One region of the Kocuria sp. SM24M-10 genome, then DNA from elsewhere that is predicted to be linked to it. Evidence: riboswitches for the same ligand, from Rfam matches in the RefSeq annotation. Region 1 holds a riboswitch; the other holds the start of a gene.
What was found. A riboswitch is a leader RNA that binds a small molecule or an ion and turns the genes downstream of it on or off. The one in region 1 is predicted to bind thiamine pyrophosphate.
Positions count from the first base shown of each region.

Region 2: linked by a shared signal. The riboswitch ahead of ABL57_RS15875 (ECF transporter S component) and the one ahead of ABL57_RS15670 (FAD-dependent oxidoreductase) in region 1 are both predicted to bind thiamine pyrophosphate.

Region 1 is NZ_LDNX01000131.1:1,062-12,735, reverse strand. Features, by position in the region: gene moeB (molybdopterin-synthase adenylyltransferase MoeB) at 1-667, opposite strand, end outside; gene ABL57_RS15680 (thiazole synthase) at 664-1,554, opposite strand; gene thiS (sulfur carrier protein ThiS) at 1,556-1,795, opposite strand; gene ABL57_RS15670 (FAD-dependent oxidoreductase) at 1,792-3,120, opposite strand; TPP riboswitch at 3,110-3,212, opposite strand; gene thiE (thiamine phosphate synthase) at 3,280-3,948, shown strand; gene ABL57_RS15660 (hypothetical protein) at 4,115-5,122, shown strand; gene ABL57_RS15655 (VOC family protein) at 5,252-6,163, shown strand; gene ABL57_RS15650 (carboxylesterase family protein) at 6,138-7,511, opposite strand; gene ABL57_RS15645 (aldo/keto reductase) at 7,607-8,548, opposite strand; gene ABL57_RS22750 (TetR/AcrR family transcriptional regulator) at 8,713-9,339, shown strand; gene ABL57_RS15635 (MDR family MFS transporter) at 9,336-10,970, shown strand; gene ABL57_RS15630 (DUF3140 domain-containing protein) at 11,106-11,435, shown strand; gene ABL57_RS15625 (DUF2945 domain-containing protein) at 11,480-11,674, shown strand, end outside.
Region 2 is NZ_LDNX01000132.1:18,774-37,318, forward strand. Features, by position in the region: gene ABL57_RS15850 (low molecular weight protein-tyrosine-phosphatase) at 1-451, shown strand, start outside; gene ABL57_RS15855 (uridine kinase) at 448-1,041, shown strand; gene ABL57_RS15860 (aminotransferase class IV) at 1,071-1,952, shown strand; gene ABL57_RS15865 (energy-coupling factor transporter transmembrane protein EcfT) at 2,055-2,852, opposite strand; gene ABL57_RS15870 (ABC transporter ATP-binding protein) at 2,849-4,615, opposite strand; gene ABL57_RS15875 (ECF transporter S component) at 4,612-5,232, opposite strand; TPP riboswitch at 5,321-5,442, opposite strand; gene ABL57_RS15880 (DUF4235 domain-containing protein) at 5,675-5,953, opposite strand; gene mnhG (monovalent cation/H(+) antiporter subunit G) at 6,011-6,484, opposite strand; gene ABL57_RS15890 (monovalent cation/H+ antiporter complex subunit F) at 6,490-6,762, opposite strand; gene ABL57_RS15895 (Na+/H+ antiporter subunit E) at 6,759-7,487, opposite strand; gene ABL57_RS15900 (Na+/H+ antiporter subunit D) at 7,484-9,124, opposite strand; gene ABL57_RS15905 (Na(+)/H(+) antiporter subunit C) at 9,121-9,648, opposite strand; gene ABL57_RS15910 (Na+/H+ antiporter subunit A) at 9,645-12,755, opposite strand; gene ABL57_RS15915 (MFS transporter) at 13,028-14,377, shown strand; gene dcd (dCTP deaminase) at 14,480-15,055, opposite strand; tRNA gene ABL57_RS15925 (tRNA-Gly) at 15,180-15,250, shown strand; gene panD (aspartate 1-decarboxylase) at 15,420-15,866, shown strand; gene ABL57_RS15935 (AEC family transporter) at 15,978-16,904, shown strand; gene ABL57_RS15940 (extracellular solute-binding protein) at 17,117-18,439, shown strand; gene ABL57_RS15945 (carbohydrate ABC transporter permease) at 18,436-18,545, shown strand, end outside.

The sequences.
Region 1 (11,674 bases):
TCAGCTTGACCGCCTCCGTGACCATCACCGCGCCCACGGTGGCGGGGAGCATGCCGAAGACCCCGCCCTCGGCGCAGCTGGGCACCTCCCCGTCCGGCGGCGCCTCGGGGTAGAGGTCCCGGTAGGTGGGCCCGTGGCCGGCCCAGAAGACGCTGACCTGCCCCTCGAAGCGCAGGATGGAGCCCCACACGCAGGGGATCCCGGTCAGGGCGGCGGCGTCGCTGACCACGTAGCGGGTCGCGAAGTTGTCCGCGCCGTCGAGGACGAGGTCGTACTGCCCGAGGATCCGCACGGCGTTGTCCGCCGTGAGCCGGCAGGGATGGGTGCGGACCCGCACGAGCGGGTTCAGGGCGGTCACGGCCTCCGCGGCGGACTCCGCCTTGGGCCGGCCGACGTCGGCGGTGCGGTGCACCACCTGGCGCTGCAGGTTGGAGACCGCCACGACGTCGTCGTCGACGATCCCCAGCGTTCCCACGCCGGCCGCGGCGAGGTACTGCAGGGCCGGGGCGCCCAGTCCGCCCGCGCCGACCACGAGCACCCGGGCGCTGCCGAGCCGGCGCTGGCCGAGCGGGCCGATCCCGGGCAGGGTCAGGTGCCGGGCGTAGCGCTCGAGCTCCGCACGGGTCAGTTCGGGGCCGGGCTCCACGAGCGGGGGCAGCGCGCTCACGGGCGCTCCCCCACGGGCGCCCAGTCCCCGCGCGGGACGTCCGCCGGACCGGCGGACGCACCGGCGTCGGACGCGTCCGTGTCGATCCGCCCGGCCATCGGCGAGGACGCCTGGGCGTGCCGGCGGGCCGGGATCCGGCCGGCGCGGGCGGCCAGCCGCCCGGCGGCCACGGCGTGGCGCATCGCGGTGGCCATGGCCACCGGGTCCTGGGCCCGGGTCACGGCGCTGGCCAGCAGCACGGCGTCGCAGCCCAGCTCCATGGCGAGCGCGGCCTCGGAGGCGGTGCCGATGCCGGCGTCGAGGACCACGGGCACCGAGGCCCGGGAGGCGATGAGCTCGATGTTGTGCGGGTTGAGGATCCCCAGCCCGGTGCCGATCGGCGCGCCCAGGGGCATCACGGCGGCCGCGCCGAGGTCCTCCAGACGGCGGGCCACGGCCGGGTCGTCGGAGGTGTAGGCGAAGACCCGGAAGCCGCGGGCCACGAGCTGCTCGGTGGCGTCGAGCAGCTCCACCACGTCGGGCAGCAGGGTGTCCTCGTCGGCGATGACCTCCAGCTTGACCCAGTCGGTCTCCAGGGCCTCGCGGCCGAGCTCGGCGGTGAGCAGGGCGTCCCGGGCGGTGTAGCAGCCGGCGGTGTTGGGCAGGATCCGGATGCCGTTGCGCTCGAGCATCGCGAACAGCGAGTCGCCGTGGCCGGGGGCGTAGCGGCGCAGCGCCACGGTGGTCAGCGCGGTGCCGGAGGCGAGCAGGGCCTGCTCCAGGGTGTGCAGCGAGCTGAGCCCGCCGGTGCCCATGATCAGCCGGGAGGACAGCTCGGTGCCGTCGAGCACGATCGGGTCCACGGTGGGCGCGAGGTGGGATGCGGGGTGGGGTGCGGGGCGGGTCATGTCAGCCTCCCTGGACGGCGGTGATGATCTCGACGGCCTGTCCCTCGGCCACGGGGGTCCGGCCCCAGCGGCTGCGCGGGACCACGGCGGCGTCCACCGCCACCGCCACGCCCAGCCGGCGGCCGTCCAGCGGGGCGCCGTCGGGGCCCAGGGGCCGCCCGACGGTCTCGGCCACGAGGTCCACCACGGTGGTGTCCCCGCCGACGACGTGCGGGCGGCCGTTGAGGGTGATGGCGGTCATCGGGTGCTCCTGTTCGGGGTGCGGGACCCGGTCGCGAGGTCCACGGAGGGCGCCTCGACCGGGCGGTCGAAGCGGTGCGGGTCGGTGCTGGCCAGGTGTTCGGCGTCGGGGCCCGGATCCGTGCCGGACCGCCCGAGCACCAGCTCCGCGGCGAGGCGGGCGGCCAGCGGGGCGAGCAGGACGCCGTGGCGGAAGTAGCCGGTGGAGACCACGAGACCGGCCACCGGGTCTCTCCCGGAGCCGCGGACGCGGCCCAGGTACGGGATGTCGTCCGGAGTGCCGGGCCGGGCGCGGGCCATGGCCTCGACCAGCTCGAGGTCGGCGACGCCGGGGACCACGGCCTGGGCGTCGCGCAGCAGCCGGAACACGCCCCCGGCACTGATCCCGTCGAGGTCGTCCTCGCGGGAGGTCGCCCCGATCACCACCGTCCCGTCGTCGCGGGGCACCAGGTAGACGGGCACGCCGTGGACCACACCGCGGACGGTGCGCTCGAGCAGGGCGGGCGCCCCGGCGGGCGGGCGGGCGCGGAGGATGTCCCCGTGCACCGGGCGCAGCGGCGGCCGCCAGGACCCGGGCAGGCCCTCCAGGTCGCTGAGACCCGTGCCGGGGGCGAGGACCGTCTCCGCCGCCGAGACCATCCCGCCGCCGGCCAGGCGCAGACCCGTCACCGCGCCGTCGGGGCCGTGGCGCAGCCCCGCGGCGCGGTCGTGCACCAGGCGGGCGGGCCCGCCGTCGGCGCCGTCCGTTCCGCGGGGCCCGGACGGTGCGGGGATCTCGGGGGCGACGAGGGCGGCGAGCAGCCCGGCCACGAGCCGGCGCGGGTCCACCTGGTGGTCGTCGGGAATGCGGTGCACGGCGGACAGCCGCGGGCTCAGGGCCGGCTCCAGGGCCCGGGCCGCGCGCAGCGCAAGCGGCTCCACGGCCAGGCCGTGGCGCCGCTGGAGCTCGCGCAGGTCCGCCAGGGCCTGCCGGTCGGCGGCGTCGACGCCGCACACGAGCGTCTCGGTGGCGCGGTAGCCCACCGAGCCGCCGGCGGTCTCCTCCACGGCGGCCACGAACGCCGGGTAGGCGCCGGCCGAGGCGAGCATCAAAGGATAGAGCGGCTCCTGCTGGTACTGGACCTCGCTCACCGGGGCGAGCATCCCAGCTGCCGCCCGGCTGGCCCCGGCGCCGGGCTCGGGATCCACCACGGCCACCGAGCGGCCGCGGCGGCGCAGCTCCCAGGCCGTGGCCAGGCCGACCACCCCGGCCCCGACCACGGCGACGTCGGCCCGCACGTGCTGGGCGGCGGGCATCGGAACGGAGGGCGCGGATGTCACCGGCATCGTCCTTTCCTACGGCGGCATGACCCGCATCAGGTGTGGCGGTCGGCGCCGGACGCCCTCTCAGCCCCCGTGGGGCTCCCGCAGAACCGCTGACCTATCATTCAGCGTGTGACCCAGCATACCCAGGACACCGCTGCCCCCGCCGCCTCCGAGCTGCGCATGACGCGCACGGACCGGCTCTTCGCCGCCCGGCTGTACGTGTGCACCGACGCCCGCCGCGCACAGGGCGACCTCGAGGAGTTCCTGCACGCCGTCTGCGCCGGCGGGACGGACATCGTCCAGCTCCGGGACAGGAGCATCGACACCGACGAGGAGATCGCCGCGCTGCGCCTGCTGGGCCGGGTCGCCGCCGAGTACGACACGCTGGTCGCCGTCAACGACCGCGCCGACCTCGCCGCGCTCGTGGGCGCCGACGTCTTCCACGCCGGCCAGCACGACCTCACCCCCGCCCAGGCCCGGCAGCTGCTGGGCCCCGACGTGCTGATCGGACGCTCCACCCACGACCTCGGCCAGGCCCGGGCCGCGCTGGCCGACCCGGACGTGGACTACTTCTGCACCGGGCCCGTGTGGGAGACCCCCACCAAGCCGGGCCGGTCCGCCACCGGCCTTGACTTCGTGCGGGAGGTCGCCGCACTGACCGAGGCCCGGCTGGACGCCGACCAGGCGGCCGCGCCCGTGCCCTGGTTCGCCATCGGCGGCATCGACGAGCAGCGCCTCCCCGAGGTGCTGGCCGCCGGGGCGCGCGGCGCCGTGGTGGTCCGGGCGGTCACCGAGGCCCCGGACCCGCGTCTGGCGGCCGGACAGCTGCGCAGCCTGCTCCCCGCCTGACCCCTTCCCCGCCCGGCACCCTCCCTGCTCGGCACGTCTCCTGCCCGGCCCCCCGGGCGGGGACGTCCCGAAGGGCACGACGGCCACAACTCCCCACCGGCTCCCCGCCGCCGCACAGCACCGTCTGAGAGCATGGACCTCACGGACGACGACGGAGGAGTGGCCCATGGACCCCGAGCTCGACCCGCAGGTGCGGCACGCGGTGGAGCATCCCGCGCAGACCGCCCGCGGCCCGGAGGACGTGCAGCTGCGCGTCCGGCTGGCCGGCGAGCCCGCCCGGCGAGCGCTGGGCACCCACTGGGAGGAGGGCGCCCCGGAGGACGCCGCCCCGGGCGAGGACCGGCTCGCGGCGGCCGTGCTGCTGGCCACCCTCTTCGGCGACACGTTCTGGCTCGAGCGGGCGGCCCGGCTGCCCGGTGACGTCCCGGGCTGTCCCTCCGCGCCGCCGAGCGGGCTGCTGGAGTTCACCCGCGTGCCCGGCGCCCGGGCGGCCATGGCCTCGGTGCTGGAGCGGCCCCTGCTCACCGGGCTGCTGGAGTGGGGCACGAACCCGCTGCCCGAGCAGCCCCCGCTGATCGTGGCGCAGGCCGCCCGGGACCTCTCGATCCCCGACGACGGGCGCGTCTACCGGGTGGTGCGCCGCCGCGCCGAGCGCTTCCTGGCCCGTGAGTACGACGGCTCGGAGTCGCTGGAGCGGTTCGTGACCCTGCTGACGGAGGCCGAGAAGGGCCACCGCGAGGACGGGCCGGTGCTCTCCGGCGAGACGCTGCCGCCCGCCGCTCCCCCGGCCGCTCCTCCACCGCCGGCAGCCCCGGCGCCGCGGGCACCCGGGGACGGTCCGGCCGGGCCGCCGCCGTCGAACCCCTCGATCGCGGACGCCCCGCAGGCTCCGCAGTGGGGCGTCAGCCCGTCCACGCCCGCTCCGCCGCCGCCCGGGCAGGTCGGCCGGCCCGGGGCTCCCGGGGAGCCGTTCCCGGGCCAGTCCCAGGGCGGGCCGTTCCCCGGTCCGGGCGCGGGCGGCCCCCTGGCGGGGACCGGCGGCCCGGCGGCCGGCGGATGGCCGCCGCGCCCGGCCCACGATCCCGAGGAGGACGACTCCGACAACCTCAAGGCCTGGGGCCTGGTCCTCCTGGCGATCGTGGCGGTGATCGTGGCGCTGATCTTCGTGCTCTGACCGGGACGGCCTCGCGCCCGGCCCCGAGGTGACGGATGCCCCCAAGATACTTGCACGGGAAATATTTTCCGGGGTATCCTTGGGGACATATCAACCTTTGTGGTGCCGATGCCGACGGAGAAGCCCGAGATGCCGATCTTTCCCCAGAACCCCGACCCCCGGAGCCTCACGCCGCGCCCGGCCGACGACCTGCTGTCCGCCGGGACCCGGATGGGCGCCGTGGAGCTGCTCGTGGCCGATCTGGACACGATGCTCGCCTACTACACGGACGCCGTGACCCTCGAGGTCCTCGCCCACGCCGGGGACACGGCCGTGCTGGGTCGTGACGGCCGGACCGTGCTGCGCCTGCGGCAGGTCCGGGAGCTGCCGCCGGCCCGCCGCGGCCAGGCGGGGCTGTTCCACACCGCGGTGCTGTTCGAGGACGAGCCGGCCCTGGCGGCCGCCCTGGCCTCGGTCGCCGCCGTGGCGCCGCGCTCCTTCACCGGCAGCGCCGACCACCTCTACAGCCAGGCGTTCTACTTCGACGACCCCGAGGGCAACGGCGTGGAGCTCTACACCGACCGCCCCCGGGACACCTGGCGGCGGGAGGCCAACGGGCTGCTGACACTGGCGTCCAACCCGCTGGACCCCACCTCGTTCCTGGGCGAGCACCTGCGCGAGCCGGCCGGTGCGCGGCCGGCGGCGCCGCCGGCCACCCTCGGCCACGTGCACCTGCAGGTCGGTGACATCCCACAGGGCCGGCGGTTCTACGTGGACGTGCTGGGCTTCGAGGTGATGAGCGACATCGGCTCGGCCCTGTTCATCGCCGCCGGTGGGTACCACCACCACATCGGGCTCAACACCTGGCACAGCGCCGGGGCGGGCCCGCGGGCGGCCTCCCTGGGCCTGGGGCAGGTCAACATCGACCTGCCCACGGCCGAGGACGTCGCCGCCCTGCAGGCCCGGCTGACCGACCACCGGGTCCCCACCCGGCACGACGGCGCCGTGCTGCGCTTCGAGGACCCCTGGAACACCCTCATCCAGGTGGGCGTCGCCGCATAGGCCCCACGCGGAACGGGGCCCGGACGCGGCGGTGGCGCAGGACGCCGGGGATGCGGCCGGCGTCGCCGAGGGGCTGACCACGGGCGAAGTCGGCCCACAGCCTGCGCACCTGCCGGGCGGCGGCATCGATGTCCTCCCACGCGGCGCCGGCGACCAGTCCGGTGCCCGCCCAGGTCGGCTCGTCGCCGAAGAGCAGGGGCAGGTCGACCGTGTGGGCCGCCCCGTACGGGTTGCCCGGGGCCGCCCAGGAGATCACGTAGCGGTGGGCCGTCCCGCCGGCGCGCACGTGCCGGCGGGCGAAGCGGCGGATCGCCCGGGAGTAGACGGACCGGGTCGCCCAGCCGACCACGGCCCGGCGCAGCACCGGCCCCAGCAGCGGCACGCGGGTCCACCGCTGCAGGGCCGGCACCGTGGGCAGGTAGAGCCGCGCCTCCTCGGTGGTGTGGCCGATGAGGACGTCGATGTGCGGGGCCGCCCGGTCCCAGGCCGCGTCGATCTCCTCCTCGGCGGGCAGCGGGTGGTGGCCGTACTGGGTGCCGAAGGGCATCGCCCCCAGCAGCCCGAAGGGCGCCGCGTGCCGCTCCACCTCCGCCTGGGCGGCGACCACGTCGGCGGCGGGCATCCCGGCCGTCACGACCTCCGCCGCAGCGGCCATGGCGGCGTTCATCCGCTCCCGGCCGCGGGCGATGCCCAGCGGCGGGCTCTGGATGACGGCGCGGCGGAACAGCGCCTCCGCGCCGGGGACGGCCATGAGGTGGGCCACGGCGTCACCGCCGGCGGACTGGCCGAAGGCGGTCACGTTGTCCGGGTCGCCGCCGAAGGCGGCGATGTTGCGCCGCACCCACCGCAGCGCCTGGAGCTGGTCGAGCAGCCCGAGGTTGGCCGGGCGGGCGTGCCCGGAGCCCAGGTAGCCGAACAGGCCGAGCCGGTAGGTGACCGTCACGACCACCACGCGCTGCTCGGCCACCAGCGGCTTCGGGTCCATGATCGGGGCGTCACCGGCCCCGGTGGTGTAGGAGCCGCCGTGGATCCATACCAGCACGGGCAGGCCCTCGCCGGCCCGCGCGTCGCGGGGCAGGGTGACCGAGAGCCGCTGGCAGGCCTCGTCCTGCGGCAGGTCGCCGAGCGCGTCCCCCAGCACCGAGGCGAGGAAGGGCGAGCGGACCTGGGGGCAGGCGGGGGCCGGGCCCGTGGCCGGGAACGGCTCGTCCCGGTCCGGGGCGGGGACGGGAGCGGCGAAGCGGTCGGCGGTGGCGTAGGGGATGCCGCCGGCCCGGACCACGGCGCCGTCGGCCCTGGCGTGGACGGGACCGCAGGGCGGGGTGAACGTGAAGGTGGAGGTGGTCATGCGGTCCTTCCTCTGGGGTCCTGTTCCCGTGGCGGGCCGGAACCCGCGGACCGGCCGGGCGGGGCCGGCCCGCGGGCCCGACGGGTCTGGCGGAGTCAGGCGAACGGCTGCGAGGCCCGATCCAGGGCCTCGACCTCCTCGGCGGAGAGCGCCAGGCCGGGGGCGGCCATGAGCGCCGGCACCTGGTCGGGCCGGGAGGCCGAGGCGATGGGGGCGGTCACGCCCTTGGCCAGCAGCCAGGCGAGCGCCACCGTCGTCGGCTCGGCCCCGCGCGCCTCGGCCACGTCCACCAGGGCGTCGACGACGGCGAGGCCCTGGTCGTTCAGGTGCGCCCCCGCGGCGCCGCCGCGGGCCCGGCCCTCGAGGTCGGCGGCCGTGCGGTACTTGCCGGTGAGGAAGCCCGAGGCGAGGCCGAAGTAGGGGAAGACCGCCACCCCGAACTCCCGGGCCAGCGGGGCGAGGTCCTGCTCGTAGGAGCGGCGGCCCACCAGGTTGTACTCGGGCTGGATCGCCACCGGCACGGTGAGGTGCTCGCGCTCGGCGGTCTCGAACCACTCCCGCAGCCGCTGCGGGCTGTAGTTGGACAGTCCCACCGCCCGGACCTTCCCGGAGCGGACGAGCTCGTCGAAGGTGGCCGCCTGCTCGGCGACGGGCACCGACTCGTCGTCCCGGTGGGCGTAGTAGAGGTCGATCCGGTCGGTGCCGAGCCGTCGCAGGGACTCCTCGAGGGCCGCCACCACGTTGTCCCGGCCCAGGCCGGCGCGCTGCGGCAGGGAGCCCACCTTGGTGGCCACCACGACGTCGTCGCGGACGCCGCGGGCGGCCAGCCACTCCCCCAGGACGGTCTCGGACTCCCCGCCGGTGTGCCCCTCGCCCCACACGGAGTAGACGTCCGCCGTGTCGACGAAGTTGCCACCGGCCTCCGTGAAGGCGTCGAGCACCGCGAAGGAGGTGCTCCGGTCGGAGGTCCAGCCGAAGGTGTTGCCACCGAGGTTGAGCGGGAAGACGTCGAGGTCGGTGCGCGGGATGGTGGTCATGCGGAGCTCCGTTCCGTGGTCTGATCTGTCCTGCCGTCCGCCGGGATCCGGCGCGGTGCGTTCTGGGTACAGGCCGGGGCGCGCCCGCCCTATTCCCGGCCGGGCCTGCGCTCCACCAAATTGTTGCAGTTGTGCAAAAGGTGCAGAAGTGCAAAAATACCGATGTGAACGACACCGTCCCCCCCTCCCTGCGCGCCCGCAAGAAGGCCGAGACCTGGTCCGCCATCCACGAGGCGGCCGCCGGCCTCGCGCTCGAGCACGGGGTGGAGGGCGCCACGGTCGAGGCCATCGCCGCCGCGGCCGGCGTCTCCCCGCGCACCTTCTTCAACTACTTCCCGGCCAAGGAGGACGCGGTCCTGGGCATGCGCGCCCCCGCGCTGGACCCGCAGCTGCTGGAGGGCTTCTCCCTCGAGCACGACCTGCTGGGCCAGGTCTCGCGGCTGCTGCTGGCCGTGACCCGCAGCGCCTATGCCGGCCCGGACGCGGAGCGGCGCCGCAGGCTGCTGCAGGACCACCCGGGCCTGGGCCGCCGCCGGCACGAGCTGACCCTCGAGGCCGAGGACCTGGTGCGCCGCACGCTCGCCGAGCTGCTGGCCCGCGACCCGCAGTGGTCGGCCGGGATCGGGGAGCACCCCGTGGACGACGTCGCCCGGATGCTCGTCATCCTCGGGGGCGTGCCGCTGCGCTTCGCCATCACCGCCGAGAGCTACTCCCCCGCCCACGGCCTGCCGGCCGAGGACCACGACTCGGCGCTCACCCTCTTCCACCGTCTCCAGGAGAAGCTCTCATGACCCGCACTCCCGCCCACCGGGCCGAACCGGCCCGCGGCACCCAGCACCTCGGGCTGCTCTTCGTGGGCCTGATGCTCTCGATGCTGCTGGCCGCGCTGAACCAGACCGTGCTCAGCACGGCGCTGCCCACGATCGTCGGCGAGCTCAACGGGGTCGACGAGATGCTGTGGGTGATCACCGCCTACATCCTGGCCTCGACGATCATGATGCCGGTCTACGGCAAGCTCGGTGACCTCATGGGCCGCAAGCCCCTGCTGCTCGGCGCGATCCTGGTCTTCATGGCCGGGTCCGTGGTCGGGGCGCTCGCCGGGACCATCGAGGTCCTCATCGCCGCCCGCGCGATCCAGGGCCTGGGCGGCGGCGGGCTGATCATCCTCTCCCAGGCCGCCATCGCCGACGTGGTCCCCGCCCGGGAGCGCGGGAAGTACATGGGCGTCATGGGCGGCGTGTTCGCCGTGTCCTCGGTGGCCGGACCGCTGCTGGGCGGCTGGTTCACCGAGGGTCCGGGCTGGCGCTGGGCCTTCTGGATCAACATCCCGCTCGGCCTGCTCGCCCTGGCCGGCGCCGTGCTCTTCCTCAAGCTGCCCCGGCACGCCGGGCGGCCGCGCCTGGACATCGGCGGGATGGTGCTGCTGGCCGTGGCCACGACCTGCCTGGTCCTGTTCGCCACCTGGGGCGGCGGCAAGTACGCCTGGACCGACCCCGTGATCCTCGGCCTGATCGCCGGCACGCTCACGGCCGGGGCCGCGTTCGTGGCCGTGGAGCGGCGCACCGCCGAGCCGATCATCCCGATGCACCTGTTCGGCGAGCGCAACTTCGTGCTCACCACCGTGGCCGGGCTGCTCACCGGCGTGGGGATGTTCGGCGCCATCGGCTACCTGCCGACCTACCTGCAGATGGTCTTCGGCGTGGACGCGACCGCCTCCGGGCTGCTGATGGTCCCGATGATGGGCACCCTGCTCGTCACCTCGGTGCTCGCCGGGCGGGCGGTGAGCCGCACCGGGCGCTACAAGTGGCTGCCGGTGGCCGGCAGCGTGGTCGTGGCCGTGGCCATGGGCCTGCTCTCCACGCTGACCCCCGAGCAGGGGGTGTGGCACGTGTGCCTCTACATCGCGGTCCTGGGCCTGGGCCTGGGCCTGTCCATGCAGGTGTTGGTGCTCATCGTGCAGAACACCTTCCCGCTGCGGCAGGTCGGCACGGCCACCGCGGCGAACAACTTCTTCCGCCAGATCGGCGCGACCCTCGGCTCCGGCGTGGTCGGCAGCGTCTTCGCGGGCCGGCTGGCCGACCAGCTGACCGAACGCCTCCCGGCCGCCGCGCTGGAGGGCGGCGCCGGCGGGGCCAACTCGCTCACCCCCGCCCTGGTCGCCTCCCTGCCGGACGCGCTGCGGAACCCGATCGTGGCCTCCTACAACGACGCCCTGACCCCCATCTACCTGTGGATCGTGCCCCTGGGCCTGCTGGCGGCCGCCCTGCTGAGCTTCGTCACCGAGAAGCCGCTGGCCACCTCGATCGAGCAGGACGTGGAGCCCGAGGCGCTCGCCGAGGGCAACCTGGTGGTCACCGCCGACCGGCCGTCCGACCGGCGCACGGACTCCGCCGTCCTCGAGACGACGGCCCCGGCACGCTGAACCCCGCCCGTCGACATCGCCGCGGGGGGCTCGTCGGGACGGGAATTGCTCCGTAGGCTGAGGATCGCGCCCGGGCTCCCGGGCGCGGGACCGGCCCGGACGCGGCCGGCCGTGGACGAGGACGAGGAGCGCGGCATGAGCGACAGCGACGACACCGTCGGCCAGGACTTCGACGAGGCCGTGAACATGACGGCCAAGCAGCTCTCGGACTGGCTGGAGACCGACGAGTCGCAGTCGGTGGGCCAGGACGACGGCGGCGAGTCGGTGGGCCACCGCTCCGGACGGCACATCGTGGAGATCCTGCAGAAGAAGAAGGGGGAGCGCACCGACTCCGACCAGGAGCACATGCGCAAGGTCGTCGGCTACGTCCACCGCCACCTGGCCCAGCGGCCCGACGGGGACGTCACCGAGACCCGGTGGCGCTACTCCCTGATGAACTGGGGCCACGACCCGCTGAAGGACTGAGCGTCGCCGGGCACACCCGGCGACGCATGAGGAGAGGAGCACGCATGAGCCTGACGAAGGGCACGAAGGTCACCTGGAACACCCCTCAGGGCACGACAGAGGGCACCGTGGTCGAGAAGAAGACGGAGGACTTCGAACTGGACGGGCACACGTTCCGGGCGAGCTCGGACGACCCCCGCTACATCGTCGAGTCCGAGAGCTCCGGCGCCCGCGCGGCGCACAAGCCCGACGCCCTGACC
Region 2 (18,545 bases), on a different contig from region 1:
CGGTCTGGGCGAGCGCGTGCGCGTCGACTCCGCCGGCGTGAGCGACGAGGAGCTCGGCAACCCGGTCGACCCGCGGGCCGGGGACCTGCTGCGCCGCGAGGGGCTGGACGCCTCCGCGCACGCCGCCCAGGCCTTCGACCCGGCCCGGTTCGCGGACCGCGACCTCGTGCTCGCCCTGGACCTCGTCCACTGGCGGCGCCTGCGCGCCCTCGCCCCGGACGCTCCCGGCGCCGAGAAGGTGCGCCTGCTGCGGGAGTTCGACCCCGCCGTCGCCGGCTCCGAGCACACCGAGCTGGGCATCTACGACCCCTGGTACGGGGGCGCCGAGGACTTCGAGACCACCTACGGCATGATCGCCGCCGCCGTGCCGGGGGTGGTCCGCGCCGTCGCCGGGGAACTGGACGCCGCGGTCCCCGGCACCGGCCGCGCCCGGGACGCCGGAGACGCGTGATCGACATCGAGCTGGAGGTGGACGCCGCGGTCGCCGCGGCCCACCCGGCCGGCACCAACCTGGCCCGGCTGCTTCCCACCCCCACCCGACGTCCCTGGCTCATCGGCATCGACGGGCGCTCGGGCGCGGGGAAGACGACCCTGGCCGAGCAGCTCGCCGAGGTGCTCCGTCCCGTGCGGGACGTGACCCTCTTCCACATGGAGGACCTCTACCCGGGTTGGGACGGTCTCCGCCCCGGCACCCGGACCTACGTGGAGGAGGTCCTCACCCCTCTCCGCGCCGGCCGGGACGCCGAGTGGAGCGCCTGGGACTGGGTCACCGGGTCCCCGGGCACCCCCCGCCTGACACGCGTCGCGGAGGTCGTCGTCCTGGAGGGCGTCGGGGCCTGCTCGGCCGCCGCCCGGACCCTGCTGGACGTCTCGGTCTGGGTCGAGCTGCCCACCGCGCTGCGCTACGACCGGGCCCTGAGCCGGGACGGCGCGTACTACGCCGAGCACTGGGAGCAGTGGGCCGCCCAGGAGGACGCCTACCTGGCGGATGACCACGTCTGGGAGCAGGTCGACGTCCTGCACCCCGGCCCCGTCCACTGAGCGGGCGCCCGCACCGACAGGAGACAACCGTGACCAGCACCGTCGTCGTCCTCGACGCCGCACACCCGGAGGGGGTCCTCGCCGACCCGGCCGTCCCGCTCGTGCGCGTCGACGACCAGGGACTCACCCGCGGGGACGGGGTGTTCGAGAGCCTGCGCGTCGTCGACGGGCGGGTGCAGAAGTTCGCCGTCCACCACCGGCGCCTGTCCGCCTCGGCGCGCCTGGCCCAGCTCCCCGTGCCCTCGGCGCAGGTGCTGCGGCAGGCCGTCGAGCTGGGGCTCGCCCACGCGGCCCCCGGCGGGGACGGAGGGCTGGGCGCCGAGCACAGCGTCAAGGTGGTCGTCAGCCGCGGCACCCCCGAAGCCGGCCCGTGGTCGTGGGTGGCCGTGAGCCCCGTACCGGAGTCCACCTTCCGGCAGCGCCGGGAGGGAGTCTCCGCGGTGCTGCTGCCCCGCGGCCACGACCCGGCGCAGGACGCCGCGCATCCGTGGCTGCTGCCCGGGGCCAAGACCCTGTCCTACGCGATCAACATGGCCGCCCTGCGCCATGCCCGTTCCCTCGGCGCGGACGAGGCGATCTTCACGGCCCCGGACGGCCGGATCCTGGAGGGCGCCACGTCCTCCGTGGTCTGCGCCCGCGTGCGCGAGGGCGTCCGCACCCTCGTGACCCCGGAGCCCTCGCAGGGAATCCTCCCCGGCACCACACAGGCCACGATCTTCGACGCCGCCCGGCGCGACGGCTGGGAGCTGGGCCACGGACCCCTGCAGTCCGCCGACCTCCTGGTGGCGGACGCCCTCTGGCTCGTCTCCAGCGTGCGGCTCGCCGTACCGGTGCGCCGGCTCGACTCCCACCCGCTGCCCGTGGACGCGGAACTCACCCGCCTCGTGACGGGCTGGGTGGCCCGGGCGTGACGGGCACGGCCGCGCGACCTGCAGGGGCGAAGGCCGTGACGGGTGGGGACACGCAGGCCTGACGGGTGGGCGACAGGCATCCGCAGGCGTGTCGCCCCGGCCTCAGGCCCAGATGAACCGGTGCGTCCCGAGCAGGACGGAGGCCACCGGTCCCGCCACGGCCACGGCGGCGCACCCCGCCAGCACCACGGCGTCCCTCCAGGAGTGTCCCGGGACCCGGGCCCACGTGCGCGGGCCCGCGCCGAAGCCGCGCGCCTCCATGGTCACCGACAGCCGCGTGGCACGGCGCAGGGACTGGACCAGCAGGGTGAACGCCTGCCCGCCGAACTCCCGCAGCACGCCCACCGGGCCGTGCCCCGAGCCGGCGCCGCGGGCCCGGCGGGCCATCGCCAGCGTGGACCACTCGGTGAGCATCACGCCCACCAGGCGCAGGGCCGCCAAGGAGGCCAGCACGAACCGGGCGGGCAGCCGCAGCGTCTGGGCCAGTCCGTCGGCGAGGTCCGTCGGATCCGTGCTGAGCACGACGAGCAGGCCCGAGAGCGCCAGCGCGAGCCCGCGCAGGGCGATCGCCGCGCCCGCGGCGACCGACCCGGCCGAGAGCTCGGTGATCCCCAGGTCGAGCAGCACCGGCCCGGAGTCCTCGGCGAGCAGCGCCGTGCCCCATCCGCTCACGAGCGCCGCGAGCAACAGGGGCCAGGCGCGCAGCAGCTGCGCCGGCGGGCGCCGTCCGGCCAGCGTCAGCAGCAGCACCTCGCCCAGCAGCACGATCCCCGACGTCACGGGATCCGCGCTGAGCAGCAGCGTCACGGTCAGGGCCAGGGCACCGGCCAGCTTCACCACGGGATGGGCGCGGCCCAGCAGGGAGGCCCGGGCCGCCGGGCCGATCACGGGCGCGCTCACCGGACCTGCTCCGTGGCCGCCCGGAGCCCCGGCACGGGCGTGCCCGGCTCCACCACGACGCCCTGTGCGGGCGCACCGGACTCCACCACGGCACCCCGTCGAGGAGCACCCGACTTCAGCGCGACGCCCCGTCCAGCAGCACCGGACTCCACCACGGCGCCACGTGCGGGAGCGACCGGCTCCGGCACGATCCCGGGGGCGGACGTTCCCAGCTCCAGCACCTCGGCCCCGAGCGCCCGCACGAAGTCCTCGTCGTGGGTGACTGCGAGCACGGCCGTGCCGGCGTCCACGACCTCCAGGAGCAGGTCCACGAGCTCGGCCCAGGTCAGGGCGTCCTGGCCGAACGTGGGCTCGTCGAGCACCAGGACGTCCGGATCGGTGGCCAGCACCGTGGCCACCGACAGCCGCCGCTTCTCACCGCCGGAGAGGGTGAAGGGGTTCGCGTCCGCCAGGTGGGTCAGCCGCAGCCGGTCGAGCAGCTCTCCCGTGCGACGGTCCCGGTCGGCCGCCGGGGTGCCCGCCAGACGGGGGCCGAGCTCGAGCTCGGCCCGCACGGTGGCGCGCAGGAACTGGTGCTCGGGCTCCTGGAAGACCGTCCCGACGCGGGCCACCAGGTCCGGTCCGGCCCACTCCAGCGGGTCCGGTCCGGCGCCGCGGGCCAGGGCCGGGTGCGCGGTCACGGTGCCGCGCACGGGCGCCAGCAGGCCCGCCAGGGTGAGCGCGAGGGTCGACTTCCCGGTGCCGTTGGCGCCCGTCACGGCCAGTGCCCGGCCACGGAGCAGGTCCAGTCCCACGTCGGTCACCGCGGCCGGGAGGTCCCGGCCCGCCGCGGCATCGCTCAGCGCCCGGCCCCGCCGCCGCGCCCGGCGCCGGGCGCGCAGCTGCCGTGCGGAGGGCTGGGTGCGCGAGACGGCCAGCGCGGCCGCGCTCAGCAGCGGCTCCGCGTCCCCCCGGGGACGGGCGGGCGCGCGGGTGGGCGGGACCCGCCCGGGAACCCAGACCCCGGCGCGGCTCAGCTCGTCGGCGGCCTCTCCCAGGACCTGCGCCGGGGACCCGTCGTGCGTGATCCCCCCGTCGCGCCCGAGCACGACGACACGGTCCACGACGTCGGCCCACACCGCCACGCGGTGCTCCACGACCACCAGAGTGGCCCCGCTGCGGTCCAGGCACCGTGCCACCGCGTCCCGGACCTGCCGCACCCCTGCGGGGTCCAGGTTCGCGGTGGGCTCGTCGAGCAGGAGCAGCCCCGGGCTCATCGCCACGGCACCGGCGAGCGCCAGGCGTTGCTTCTGCCCGCCGGACATGGCGGCGGTGGGATGGTCGAGCGGCAGGGCCAGCCCCACGTCGTCGAGGGCGGCGCGGACCCGGGGCCAGATCTGTTCCCGGGGCACGGCGAGGTTCTCGAGGCCGAAGGCGGTGTCGTCCCCGATACGGGACAGGACCACCTGGGACTCGGGGTCCTGCTGCACGAGCCCGGCGCGTCCCCGTGCCCGGTCCGGGTCCGTGCCGTCGAGCAGCAGCTCCCCGTGGCGGGAGAGCCCGTCGTCGTCGTGCAGGACCCCCGCGAGGGCGTGCAGGAACGTCGACTTGCCCGCCCCGCTCGGCCCCAGCAGCAGCACCCGCTCCCCCGGCTCGACCACCAGGTCGATGCCCCGCAGGGCGGGGGCCTCCCGGCCGGGGTGGTGCCAGCCGAAGCCGCGGGCCTCGACGCGGGCCCCCGCGGCGGCGGGCGTGCCGGGAGGACGCACCGCCGCGGCGGTCATCGCCGTGCGACCCGGCCCGAGGCCAGGCCCTGCAGCACGCCGGTGGCTGCGAGCGCCTTCACCACGGCCCACATCAGCAGGCCGGCGAGCACCGCGCCCGAGAGGGCCGCGAGGACCACGTAGACCACCTGGTGGCCGAGGGCCCACTCGTAGTTGTAGATGATGCTCTCGTTGACGCCCAGGAAGATGCCGCTGACCGCGCCCGCCGCGGCGGCCACCGCGGCGTTGTAGCGGCGGTAGCGCACCGCGGCGAAGACCAGCTCGGCCCCGATGCCCTGGAGCAGACCGGACAGGATCACGGTCCAGCCGAAGTGGGTGCCCAGGAAGCCCTCGATGACGGCGGCGAGCAGCTCGCAGAACAGCGCGGCGCCCGGCTTGCGGATGATCAGACCGCCGAGCACGCCGGCCACGAGCCAGCCGCCGGCGATCAGCCCCACGGCGGGCGGATAGGTCACCGCGGCGGCTCCGACCACGGGATAGAGCAGGTTCGACCACGCCCAGAAGACGACCGCGCACACGGCGGCGAGGACGGCGGCCACGACGATGTCGACGACCCGCCAGGACGAGGACCCGGGCGCACGGTTGCGGCCGGCGGGACGGTGCGTGGTGGTGTTCATGGTGCGTTCCTCCTGGGCTCAGCGAGCCATCGGTGCCAGGAGGGGAGGGGTCCGCGCGGACACGGATGGAGCTCACGTCCGCGAGTCGCCCCTGAGGTGCTCGACTCCCTTCGCCGGTGCTAACCGGAGCAGGTTCGAGGGTCTGCGGTGATCCGCACTCTCAGCGCTGTGCCGCCGTTGTCGGCGGGGTGCGCTCCCCTGTCGTTTCAGTGGCACCGAGTCTACCCCTCCCCTGCCCGCACCGCCGCACGCACTGACATCCGGACCGTCGCCTGGACTGTCGCCGGTGCTGCCGCCGGCACGTCCGCCGTTCCGTTCCTGCCCGCGGGGAGTCCGGCGCTCCTCCCGCGGCGCGTCCGCCGGACGGCGAAGGGGCCGGTCCGCCCGGACACCGTTGCGGTGTCCGGGCGGACCGGCCCCTTCGTGAGGTGGTCCCCGGGGATCAGACCTCGGCCTGGCTGGAGGCCTTGGGGTTGTTCCGGGGCTGGTTCTCCATCTTCGCGACCTGGCGGGAGATCGCGACCTTGATCACCGTGCCGACGAGGCCGGTGACGAGCGACCAGATGATGATGCCGGTCCACGCCTCGTCCGGGTCCGGGTTCTTGGCGGGGGGCGGGTCCCCCGTGATGCGCGTCCACGCGGCGCCGAGCACCTTGTGGGAGAGCGCCACGCCGCCCAGCGAGAGGCCGGTGCCGGCGAGTTCGAGGATCTTCGTGTTCATGGACTGCTGCTCCTTGTCGTCGGGGCGGCGCGGATGCGCCCGTCGATCGTGCCCAGCCTAACGCGTCCTCCCGGATCCGTCAGTCTGCTGTCCGTCGGCGTGCTGCCCGTCCGCGCCCGGCGGGTCGGTGAGGGCCGCGTCGGTGAGGGCCGCCCCGGCCGCGGCCTGCCCGCCGCCGTCCTGCTCACCGGCACGGTTGAGCACCTCCTGCAGGTCGTCCTGCGTGAGGGTGGCCCGGTTGAGGTGCTTGGTGCGGTAGGTGGAACGGCCGACCATGTGCGCCGAGACGGGCACGGTGAGCAGCTGGAAGACCCAGCCCAGGATGATCAGCGGGATCATGACCGGGTCCCGGTTCTCCAGGGCGACGGCGGTGAGCATGAGCAGCAGCCCGAACACCTGCGGCTTGGTCCCGGCGTGCATGCGGGTCAGCAGGTCCGGGAACCGGACCAGCCCGATCGCCGCGGCCAGGGACATCAGCGCTCCGAGGACCAGGCACACGGCGGCGGCGGCGTCCAGGACGGTGTCCAGCACGGGGCTCACTTCCCGTGCTCGGCGGTCTGGGTGGCGAAGCGCGCCACCGTCACGGCGCCGATGAACCCCACCAGGGAGACGATCACCATGAGGATGAGGTTGTCGAGATGGCCGTGGTAGGCCATCTCCACGGCGAGCGACGCCGCCACGATCGCCAGCAGGACGTCGGTGGCCACCACCCGGTCCAGCAGCGACGGCCCCTTGGCCAGCCGGTACAGGGTGCCCGCGGCGGCCGTGCTGAGCAGCACGGCCGCGACGGCCACGGCGATCTCCATCACGAGCGGTCCTCCTCGGTGGTCTGGGGGTTCTCGGCGGCCCGAGGATTCTCAGTGGTTCCGGTGTTCCCGGTGGACCCGGCGGGGACGTCTCCTCGCCGGCCGCCGACGATCTGCTGCTCGGCCGTGACCGGGGAGCCGATCGCCGCGCTGTCCCGCTGCTCGGACTCCGCCGCGCCTCCCCCGCGGCGTTCGGCCCGCAGGGCGGTGAGCTCCTCCCGGGTGCCCATGATGCGGATCCACGCGGCCTCGACCTGCCGCACGGAGCGCCGGAAGGACTCGGCCTCCTCGGGGGTGCGGACGTTGAGCGCGTGGAAGTAGAGCGTCCACCGGGAGCGGTCCACCTCCACGAGGATGGAGCCCGGGATCAGGGCCATGGTGTGGCCGGTGGCGGTGAGCAGCAGGTCCGAGCGCGTGCGCAGCTCCACGCCCACGACCGCGTTGCGGGCCCGCGGGCCCACGAGGATCGCGACGAGCATGACGCCCACGCTGGCCTTGGCGACCTGCCACACGAAGGTCACGGCGAAGAGGGCGAACTGCAGCAGGTTGAACCGGCCCGAGAGCTGCACCGGGGGCAGGTAGAGCACCCAGGTCACGAGCAGTGCCAGCAGCGCGCCGAACAGCAGGTTGCCCAGGCCGAAGTCGCCCCACAGGGCACCCCAGACGAGCACGAGCCACACCAGCAGCGGCAGCTCGACGAGCAGGGAGTTCTTGGGGCGCGAGCTCACGGGGCCTCCTCCACCACGGGGCGGGGAACCGATCCGGGGTCCAGCACGGCCGCGACGTAGCGCTCGGGACGGACGAGGTTCTCGGCCGCGTTGTCCGCGAGCTGGAAGATCGGGCCGGCGAAGACGGTGAGGGCCACGCCGACGACGACGAGCGCGGAGGCGCCGCCGAGCATGGAGGGCGACATCAGCCGCACGTCGCCCTTGCCGGCGAACTGCCCTTCCTGGTCGTCGACGGACCCGGAGGTCAGGAGGAAGCGCGAGCCCGCCGGGACCGGGGCCAGCAGGATCGGGTCCGGGTACTCCGCGTCCTCCGGGGTGCGCAGGAACACGCGGTTCCACACGCGGATCATGGCCAGCAGGGTCAGCAGGGACACCGCCACGGAGCCCGCCACCAGGACGTAGGCGAGCGGGTCGCCCCGGTTCACACCGGCCTGCAGCAGCCCCGTCTTGCCGAGGAAGCCGGAGAACGGCGGGATGCCGCCCAGGTTCAGCGCGGGCACCAGGTAGAGCAGCGCCAGCAGCGGCGAGATCCTGGCCATGCCCGCGAGCCGGTCCACGTTCGTGGATCCGCCGCGGCGCTCGATCAGCCCGGCCACCAGGAACAGGCTGGTCTGGATCACGATGTGGTGGGCCACGTAGTAGACCGTGGCGGAGAGCGCCTCCTGGCTGCCCACGGCCACCCCGAAGATCATGTAGCCGATGTGGCTGATGAGGGTGAAGGACAGCATGCGCTTGATGTCGATCTGGGCGAGCGCGCCCAGGATGCCCACCACCATGGTGAGCAGCGCGACCCACATCAGCAGGGTGTCGAGCCGGTCCCCCGGGAACAGCACGGTCTCCGTGCGGATGATCGAGTAGACGCCCACTTTGGTCAGCAGCCCGGCGAACACGGCGGTGACGGGGGCGGAGGCCGTCGGGTAGGAGTCCGGCAGCCAGAAGGACAGCGGGAACACCGCCGCCTTGATGCCGAAGGCGATGAGCAGCATGACGTGCAGCTGCATCTGGGTGCCCACCGGCAGGTCGGCGAGCTTCACGGAGAGGTCGGCCATGTTGATGGTGCCCGTGGCCGCGTAGATCATGGCGATGGTGATCAGGAAGAGCACCGAGGAGATCACGGAGACCACCACGTAGGTGACGCCCGTGCGGATCCGCTGGACCGTTCCGCCCATCGTCATGAGGACGTAGGACGCGGTGAGCAGGATCTCGAAGCCCACGTACAGGTTGAACAGGTCACCCGCGAGGAAGGCGTTGGAGACCCCGGCCACGAGGATGAGGAAGGAGGGGTGGAAGATCGAGATCGGGCCCTCCTTGTCGCCGTCGGCCACGCCCTGCCCGCTGGCGTAGACCAGCACCGCGAGCGAGACGACCGTGGAGACCACGAGCATCAGCGAGGAGAGCTGGTCGACGACCATGACGATGCCCCAGGGCGCCGCCCAGCCGCCCAGGTGGACGGCCTGGGGACCGACGTCCCACGTGCTCACCAGCACCACGGCCTCGACCACGAGGGTGAGCACCAGCGAACCGATCGCCACGGCGCGCTGCAGGGCGTTGCGCCGCAGCAGCACGAGGCTCAGGGCCGCGCCCAGGAAGGGGATGATGACCGCCAGCGGGGCCAGCTGGGCGAGGTGGAGGGTCATCGGGCCCCCTTCCGCCGGGGCCCGGGGAGACCGGGCGTCTCGAGGTCCTCGCCGAGGTCCTCCCCGGGGTCGCCATCGGGGTCGTCGTCGCGGTCGTCGCGGCGGGGCGCCTCCTCGAACTCGGTCGTCTCGGCGGGCACCTCGGCGTCGTCCTCCAGGTCGTAGGAGGACTGCCGGGCCACGCGCCGGTCCTCCACATCGTCCTGGATCTCGTCGCGGCGGCCGAGCACCCAGGAGCGGTAGATCATCCCGAGCAGGAACGCGGTGACGGCCAGCGAGATGACGATGGCGGTGAGGATCAGCGCCTGGGGCAGCGGGTCGCTGTAGTCCTCCGCGGCGATCGAGCTGTCGTAGAGCGGAGCGAGTCCGGGGATGCCGCCCGCGTGCAGGATCAGCAGGTTCGTGCCGTTGGTGAGCAGCATCAGTCCCAGCAGCACCCGGGTGAGCGAGCGCTCGAGCAGGAGGTACACCCCCACGGCGTAGAGCACGCCCATCACGACCAGCAGGGTCAGGTTCACGCTCATCGGTGCTCGTTCCCTTCGTCGGGCCCCGCCCCGGCAGTCGTGACCGGGGTGGGTGAGGTCGCCGACGTCGCCACGGACGACCCCGCGGTCACCCGGCGCTGCCGGGTGACCCTGATGCGGGTGCCGCGTCCGGGCGTCCTCCGGCGCCGGCGCACGGCGTCCTCCTCGATCCGCTCGTCGATCCGCCCGCCCAGCGAGCGCAGGATGTCGAGGACGAGCCCGACGACGATCAGGTAGACCGCGATGTCGAAGACCAGTGCGGACACGAACTTCTCGTGCCCGAAGACCGGCAGCTCCACCTCCACGGTGTAGCTCTGCATCACGGAGCCGCCCAGGAACACCGGGGTGAGGGCGTAGAGGGCGGCGAGCGCCAGCCCCGTCCCCAGCATCGTGCCGGCGTTGATGGGAGTGGCGCGCTCCAGCTCGAAGCGCCCGCCCGCGAGATAGCGCACGGTCAGGGCCAGTCCGGCCATGAGCCCGCCGGAGAACCCGCCGCCCGGGTCGTTGTGCCCGGCGATCAGCAGGTAGAGGGAGACCATCATGAACGTGTGGAAGAGCAGGCGGGTGACCACCTCGAAGACGATCGAGCGCCGCTCGGGCGCCAGGGTCCGCCCCGCCAGCAGGTAGGGGTCCTCCGGGTCCTCGGGGGTGCGCCGGTCGACCACGGCGTCCAGCTCCGCGCCGGACGGGACCACGGCCGCGGCGCTGCGCCGGCGCAGGATCCGCAGCTGCTCGGTGTTCGGGTCGTCGCCGGAGCGCACGATCCGGTCCCCGCGGCCGGTGACGAAGATCAGGGACGCCACACCGGTCGCGGCGAGCACCAGCACGGAGATCTCCCCGAAGGTGTCCCACGCCCGGATGTCCACCAGGATGACGTTGACCACGTTCTGCCCGTCGCCCAGCTCGTAGGCCATCCGCGGCAGCTGCAGGGAGATGGGCTCGGCCGTGCGCGAGGAGATGCTGAAGGCCGCCAGGGCCATCATGAACAGCCCGAAGGCCACCGCGATGGTGCCGCGCAGGAGCCGGCGCCCGGCGGGGTTGCGGTGCCACAGCGGCGCGGGCAGCGAGCGCAGCGCCAGCACGAACGCCACGAGCAGGATGGTCTCCACGAGCGTCTGGGTCAGGGCGAGGTCCGGGGCCCCCTGCAGGGCGAACATCAGCGCCAGGCCGTAGCCGGTGACCGAGACCAGGAGCACGGCCAGGAAGCGCTTCTTCGCCAGGGGCACCAGCAGGGCCGCCACGACCATGGCCGCCCCGGCGATCAGCTGGGCCGGGCCGTCCGAGAGCCGCAGGGTGCCCAGCGGCGGGGTCTCCTCCACGACCAGGGCCACGAGGGGCACCACGATCGCGGTGACGAGGATGACCGAGAGGTAGAACATCAGCGATCCGCGCTGGGTGCGCCCGGTGATCCACACCGCGACCAGGTCCAGGACGTTGATGGTCCGCCGGTAGAGGAGCTCTCCGGGCGGCAGCGAGGGCAGCGCGCGCTGGAGATCGGCGACAGGGCGCCGGGCCAGGAACATGAGCAGCCCGCCCGCGACGATGACCGCCGACAGGCCCAGGGCCGGGGTGAGTCCGTGCCACAGGGCGAGGTAGAACTCGTGCCCGCCCGGGTCGGGGAACTGGTCCACGTAGGGCTGGAGCATGGCGGTGACCGGCTGCGGCCAGAGCCCGTAGGCCACGGTGAGGACGGCGAGCACGAGCGGGGCGGCCAGGAAGCCGGGCTCGACGCGCTCCATGTCGCTGATCACGGCCTTGCCGTCCGCCCCGGCGTCGAGCTCGGAGAACTCCGCGGACTTCTGCGCGAAGCCGCCCCACAGGAAGCGGGCGCTGTAGGCGAAGGTCAGCACCGAGCCGAGCACCAGCCCGGCGAGCACCACGACCCCCGCCGCGCTGTCCGTCTCGTGGGTGAACGCGGCCAGCACCGACTCCTTGGCCACGAAGCCCGCCAGCGGCGGCAGCCCGGCCATGGAGGCGGCGGCCACGGCGGAGACGGCGAACAGCACGGGCACGCGGCGGGCCAGGCCGGAGAGCCGCCGGATGTCCCGGGTGCCCGCCCGGTGGTCGATGATGCCGACCACGAGGAACAGCGTGGCCTTGAACAGGCCGTGGGCCAGGAGCATGGCCATGCCGGCCTGCGCGGTGTCGGCCGCGCCCCGGCCCACGACGACGACGAGGAAGCCGAGCTGGCTGACGGTGCCGTAGGCGAGGACGAGCTTGAGGTCGTACTGCTTCAGCGCGGCCCAGCCGCCGAAGATCATGGTGCCCAGGCCCAGGATCATCACCGTGGGCTGCCACAGCGCCGTCTCGGCGTAGCCGGGGGCGAACCGGGCCACCAGGTACACGCCGGCCTTGACCATGGCGGCGGCGTGCAGGTACGCGGACACGGGCGTGGGCGCGGCCATCGCGGCGGGCAGCCAGAAGTGCAGCGGGATCAGGGCGGACTTGGTCACGGCGCCGACGAGGAGCAGGAACACCGCCACGTCCACCACGGTGCCGCGCTGGGCCAGCTCGGGGGCCGCCGCGAGCACCTCGGAGATCCGGTAGGTGCCGGCGGCCTGGCCCAGCATCACGATGCCCACGAGCATGGACAGTCCGCCGGCCGTGGTCAGCACGAGCGCCTGCAGGGCCGCGCGCCGGGCGGACAGCCGGGCCCGGCTGTAGCTGATGAGCAGGAAGGACAGGACGGTGGTGATCTCCCAGAAGACGAACAGCACCAGCATGTCGTCGGCGGTCACCAGCCCGAACATGGCCCCGGCGAAGGCGAGCAGCTGGGCTCCGAAGCCCCCGAGATCACCGGCGCCGGGCTTGAAGTAGCGGGCGCAGTAGAAGAGGACGAGGGACCCGGCCCCGAGCACGAGCAGGGACATGGTCCACGCCAGGGCGTCCATCCGCAGGGCCAGGTCCAGTCCCAGGGAGGGGATCCACTCCACCGCCTCGGTCCACCCGCCGTCCGGGCCGTACACCCGCGGGGCGGAGAACAGCAGCCACAGGAACCCGGCGAGGGGAACCGCAGCCAGCAGGTAGAAGGCGCTGCGTCCCATCCGCGCGAACAGCAGGGGCGCGACCGTGGCCACCACTGCGTGGAGCAGGAGCACAACGGTCATCAGGCGCCTCCGGGGAGCGGTGAGCAGTTCAGCGGGCGGGCGTCGAGGGGCCCGGACGCGGGGCACGGAGGACCTGTGCGAGCACGGGGATGCCGGGGCGCGCCCGGGGCGTCCAGACTATCAAAGGGGCTCTGCGGCCCTCCGCGGTTGCCCGCGGCCGAGACCTGGACGCTCCCGGTCAATCCGCTGGGCAATCGCTCCGCAGCGCCGGGATGCGCGGTCCCGGCGAGGCCGACGCCCCGGCGGGGCACCGCGGGCCTAGCATGACTGCCATGGACACCGCGCCCCCTGGTTCCCCCTCCCCTCCGTCCGCGCCGCCCGCGGCCCCCTTCACGCCGCGCCGCTCCCACGTGTGGGCCTGGAGCCTGTGGGACGCCGGCTCCGCGGCCTTCAACGCCGTGATGACCACGTTCGTTTTCACCGTCTATCTCACCGGCGACCCGTTCGGCGGGGAGGACCACGCCTCCCAGGTGCTGGGGTACGGGATCGGCGCCGCGGGCGTCGTCGTGGCGCTGCTCGCCCCCGTGGTCGGGCAGCGCAGCGACGGCGCCGGGCGCCGGAAGCTGTGGCTGGGCGTCAACACGATGCTCACCGCGCTGCTCACCGCGCTGTGCTTCCTGGTCTACCCGGAGTACCCGTTCCTCTACCTGGGCGTGGCGCTGCTGGCTCTGGCCAACGTCTTCGACGAGTTCGCGGTGGTCAACTACAACGCGATGCTCCCCGGCATCGCGGGCCGCGAGCACATCGGCCGGGTGAGCGGGCAGGGCTGGGCGCTGGGCTACTTCGGCGGGATCGTGGCCCTGTCCATCGTCCTGTTCGGCTTCGTGAGCCCGGGGTTCCTCGGCCTGCCCGAGGAGGAGGCGCTCAACATCCGGGCCGTCGCACTGTTCTCGGGCCTGTGGATCGCCCTGTTCTCGATCCCCGTCCTGTTCGTGGTGCCCGAGATCCGCCCCACGCACCGGGGCCCGCGCCCGTCCGTGCTCCGGTCCTACCGGCAGCTGTGGGCGAGCCTGCGGGAGCTGTACCGGGACGCCCCGCAGACGCTGTGGTTCCTGCTCTCCTCCGCGGTGTTCCGGGACGGGCTCAACGCCGTGTTCACGTTCGGCGGCGTGATCGCGGCCGGGACCTTCGGCTTCACCCTCACCGAGGTCATCGTCTTCGCGATCGTCGGGAACGTGGCCGCCGGTGTGGGAGCGCTCGCGGGCGGACAGCTCGACGACCGGGTGGGCCCCAAGCGCGTCATCGTGGCGTCCCTGGTCTGCATCCTGCTGGCGGGCACCCCGCTGCTGTTCCTGGACGGCACCGCCGCGTTCTGGGTCTGCGGGCTGCTGCTGTGCCTGTTCGTGGGTCCGGCGCAGTCGGCCTCCCGGACGTTCCTGGGCAGGCTCACCCGCACGGGCCACGAGGGCGCCCTGTACGGCCTCTACGCCACCACCGGCCGGGCCGTGAGCTTCCTGGCACCCACCCTGTTCGCCGTGTTCGTCTCCGTGCTCGGCGCCCAGCGCTGGGGGATCCTGGGCATTCTCCTGGTGATCGGCGCGGGCCTGCTCCTGCTCCTCGGCGCCCGTGACCCCGAGCGCGTCCGGGACCTCGGCGGCGCCGGGACCACGCGGCGCGCCTGAGCCGCGGCGCGGAACCGATCACCGCAGCGCCGCCCACGGTGCGCGGCGGGGCAGGGAGCCGGTGCGCGGACGGACCCGGCGCGAGGACGGGGGCGCCGGGCCTCAGATGCGGGTGCGGGAGAACCCGAGGTGGCTGCGCGAGGCCGTCGGGCCGCGCTGCCCCTGGTACCGGTTGGCGTAGGCGCCGTCCCCGTACGGGTGCTCCGCGGGCGAGGACAGCCGGAAGAAGCACAGCTGCCCGATCTTGGAGCCGGGCCACAGCTTGATGGGCAGCGTCGCCATGTTGGAGAGCTCGAGCGTGACGTGCCCCGAGAAGCCCGGGTCGATGAACCCGGCGGTGGAGTGCGTCAGCAGCCCCAGCCGCCCCAGGGAGGACTTGCCCTCCAGCCGGGCGGCGATGTCGTCCGGGAGGCTCACCTTCTCGTAGGTGGAGCCCAGGACGAACTCCCCGGGGTGGAGCACGAAGGCCTCCTCCGGGTCGACCTCCACGAGGCGCGTGAGCTCCGGCTGCTCCACCGAGGGGTCGATGTGCGCGTACTTGTGGTTGTCGAAGAGCCGGAACCAGCGGTCCAGCCGCACGTCGATGCTGGCCGGCTGGATCAGGGCGGGGTCGTAGGGCTCGAGGACGACCCGGCCACCGTCGAGCTCACGGCGGATGTCGCGGTCAGAGATCAGCACGGTCCCCAAGGTAGCGCACGCCGCTCCCCCGGGCCCTGTTCCCCGGTCCTGCCCGGCCCCGGCAGATCGTGTACAGTGTTGTGGTGTCCCCGTCCGGTGCACGCACCGGACGGATCACGGATGCGCGGCTGTAGCTCAATGGTAGAGCGCACGCTTCCCAAGCCTGATACGCGGGTTCGATTCCCGTCAGCCGCTCTCGCACCGAACGCCCCGCGCCCCCACGGCCGGGGCGTTCGTCGTGCCCGGGGCGGCCCCGGTAGAATGTTCTCGCGCCCCGGCCCTCCCCGGACCCCGGCGTCCGACGCTCCGGCGCCCGACCGGAGCCGCACCCCGCACCCCGCCCACGAGGAGCAGATCTCCCGTCATGCTGCGCACCATGTTCAAGGCCAAGATCCACCGGGCCGTCGTGACCCAGGCCGATCTCCACTACGTCGGCTCGGTCACCGTGGACCAGGACCTCCTGGACGCCGCCGACATCCTGCCGGGCGAGCTCGTCTCCATCGTGGACGTCACCAACGGCGCCCGGCTGGAGACCTACACCATCGCCGGCGAGCGCGGCTCCGGCGTCGTCGGGATCAACGGCGCCGCCGCGCACCTCGTGCACCCCGGCGACATCGTCATCCTCATCAGCTACGCCCAGATGGACGACGCCGAGGCGCGCGTCCACGTGCCCCGCGTGGTGCACGTGGACGCGCAGAACCGGATCGCCGACCTCGGCGCGGATCCCGCCGAGGCCCTGCTCGACGGCGTCGCCCGCCCCCCGCTCTCCCGGACCCTCGCCGCGGCGCGGGCCGACCTGCCGCTCGGCTGACGCGACCGTCGCCGCCCGTCCTCGGGGACGTCCTGTCCGGAGGGCCCTCCGCCATGGGATAGAACTGTAGGGGCCCGATCCCGCGGGTCCCGACAGTCCGAGGAGGAACCCGTGGCCGGAGTGTTCTCGGGGTTCTTCATCGTGTGGGCCGTCATCGGCGCCGGATACGTGGTGGGCCGCCGCCGGGTGCTGGGGCCGCAGGGGCAGCTGGTGCTGAGCAAGTTCGCCTTCTACGTGGCCAGCCCGCCGCTGCTGTTCCTCACCATCTCCGAGGCCGACATCGGCCGCCTGCTCTCCGCCCCCCTGCTGGTGGCGGCCGTCTCGGCGGTGGCCACCGCCCTCGTGCACGCCGGGCTCGCCCGGTGGGTGCTGCACCGGGACGCGGCGACCACCGTGATGGGCGCCCAGGCCGCCTCCCAGGTGAACTCCGCCAACCTCGGCATCCCGATCGCCACGTTCGTGCTCGGGGACGCGACCATGGTGGTGCCGGTCATCCTGTTCCAGCTGGCCCTGAACACCCCCGTTTACCTGACGATCATGGACGTCCTGACCGACGGCCGCCGGCCGAGCCTCGGCAGCATCCTGGGCAACGTGGTGACCAACCCGATGATCATGGGCTCCGGGCTCGGGATCCTGTTCGCGGTGGCCGGCTGGCGGCTGCCCGAGGTCGTGCACGAACCGGTGGAGCTGGTGGCCGGGGCCTCCATCCCCGCGATGCTGATGGCCTTCGGCGTCTCCCTGGTGGGCGCCTCCCCGCTGCGGGCCGGGACGAGCCCGCGCCGGGACGTGGTGCTCGCCGCCGCGCTGAAGCTGCTGCTGCACCCGGTGCTGGCCTTCCTGTTCGCCCGCTACGCCCTGGGCCTGGAGGGGCACCTGCTCTACGCCGTGGTGGTGATGGCGGCGCTGCCCACCGCCCAGAACATCTACGTCGCGGCCGTGCGCTACGGGAGGGCCGAGCAGCTGTGCCGCGACACGGTGCTGCTCACCACGGTCGTGGCCATGCTGACCATGGCCGGCGTGGCCCTGCTCCTCGCCTGACCCGCGGCGCGGCACCCCGCCCGCGCAGTCCGCGCCCGTTCGCAAAACCACAGGTTACTGGTCTGTGACGTACCGCACTCATAGACTGAAGCTCCGCGCAGGGGTGGTCACCCGGCAGCACGCACCACCGACCGTCCCGCCGAGCAGGTCCCACCGGACCCTTTCGGCGCCCCTCGCGGGCCGCCACATCGCCGAAGGGGAGGAACAGACCGTTGACCACCACCTCACACCCCCACAGGGCCCCCGGGAGGCGACGGCGCAGCGCTGCCGCCGCCCTGGGCGCCGTGGGCGCCCTGATCCTGACGGGATGCGGTGACGCCGACGCCGGCGGCACCCCCACCCTCACCTGGTACATCAACCCCGACGCCGGCGGGCAGGCGGAGCTGGCCCAGCGGTGCTCGGAGAAGTCCGGGGGCCGCTACAACATCGAGACCTCGTTGCTGCCGCGCGACGCCGCGTCCCAGCGCGAGCAGCTCGCCCGGCGTCTCGCGGCCGGGGACACGTCGATGGACATCATGAGCCTGGACCCGCCCTTCATCCCCGAGCTGGCCGAGCCGGGCTTCCTGGCCCCCGTGCCCGGCGACGTCGAGGAGGCCACCACCCAGGACGTCCTGGCCGGTCCCCTCGAGGGCGCGAAGTGGAAGGACGAGCTGGTGTCGGTGCCCTTCTGGGCCAACACGCAGCTGCTCTGGTACCGGGAGTCCGTGGCGGAGGCCGCCGGCCTGAACATGGACGAGCCGGTGACCTGGAAGCAGATCATGGACGCCGCCCGGGAGCAGGACAAGTACCTGGGCGTGCAGGGCACCTCGGCCGAGTCGATGACCGTGTGGGTGAACGGCCTGATCAAGTCCGCCGGCGGCGACATCATCGAGAACCCGGAGGCCCCGGCCGACGAGATCGTGATCGGCATGGACTCGGAGGCCGCGCAGCAGGCGGCCGAGATCGTGGGCACCATCGGCCGTGACGGGCTCGGCGGGCCGGGCCTGCCGACCTCGGACGAGAACGCCTCGATGATCCAGTTCCAGTCCGACGACGGCTCCTTCATGGTCAACTGGCCCTTCATCTACGCGGCCACCGCAGCGGCCGTGGAGGGCGGGACCGTGGAGCAGTCCATGTTCGAGGACATCGGCTGGGCCCTGTGGCCGCGGGTGAACCCGGACGAGCCCTCCGCTCCCCCGCTGGGCGGGATCAACCTGGGCGTGGGCGCCACCTCCGAGCACCAGGAGCTGGCGTGGGAGGCGGTGGAGTGCATCGTCCAGCCCGAGAACCAGGCCTACTACTTCGTGAGCAACGGCAACCCGGCCGCGTCCGAGGCCGCCTACGAGGACCCGGAGGTCCGGGAGGCCTTCCCGATGTACGAGACCATCCGCGAGTCCCTCGACCAGGCCGCGCCGCGCCCGCAGACCCCCTACTACAACGAGGTCTCCACCGCCATCCAGCAGCAGTGGACCCCGCCGGCGTCCGTCACCGAGGACACGCCCCGCACGACCGCGGAGTTCATCGAATCCGTCCTGAAGGGAGACCAGCTGCTATGAGCACCGTCGTCAATCCCAACGCGCCCGGCACCGGTCCCCGGGAGGCCGCCCCGGCTCCGGTGAGCGGACGACGCAGCGCGAAGCCGCTCATGTCCGACCGCGCCCG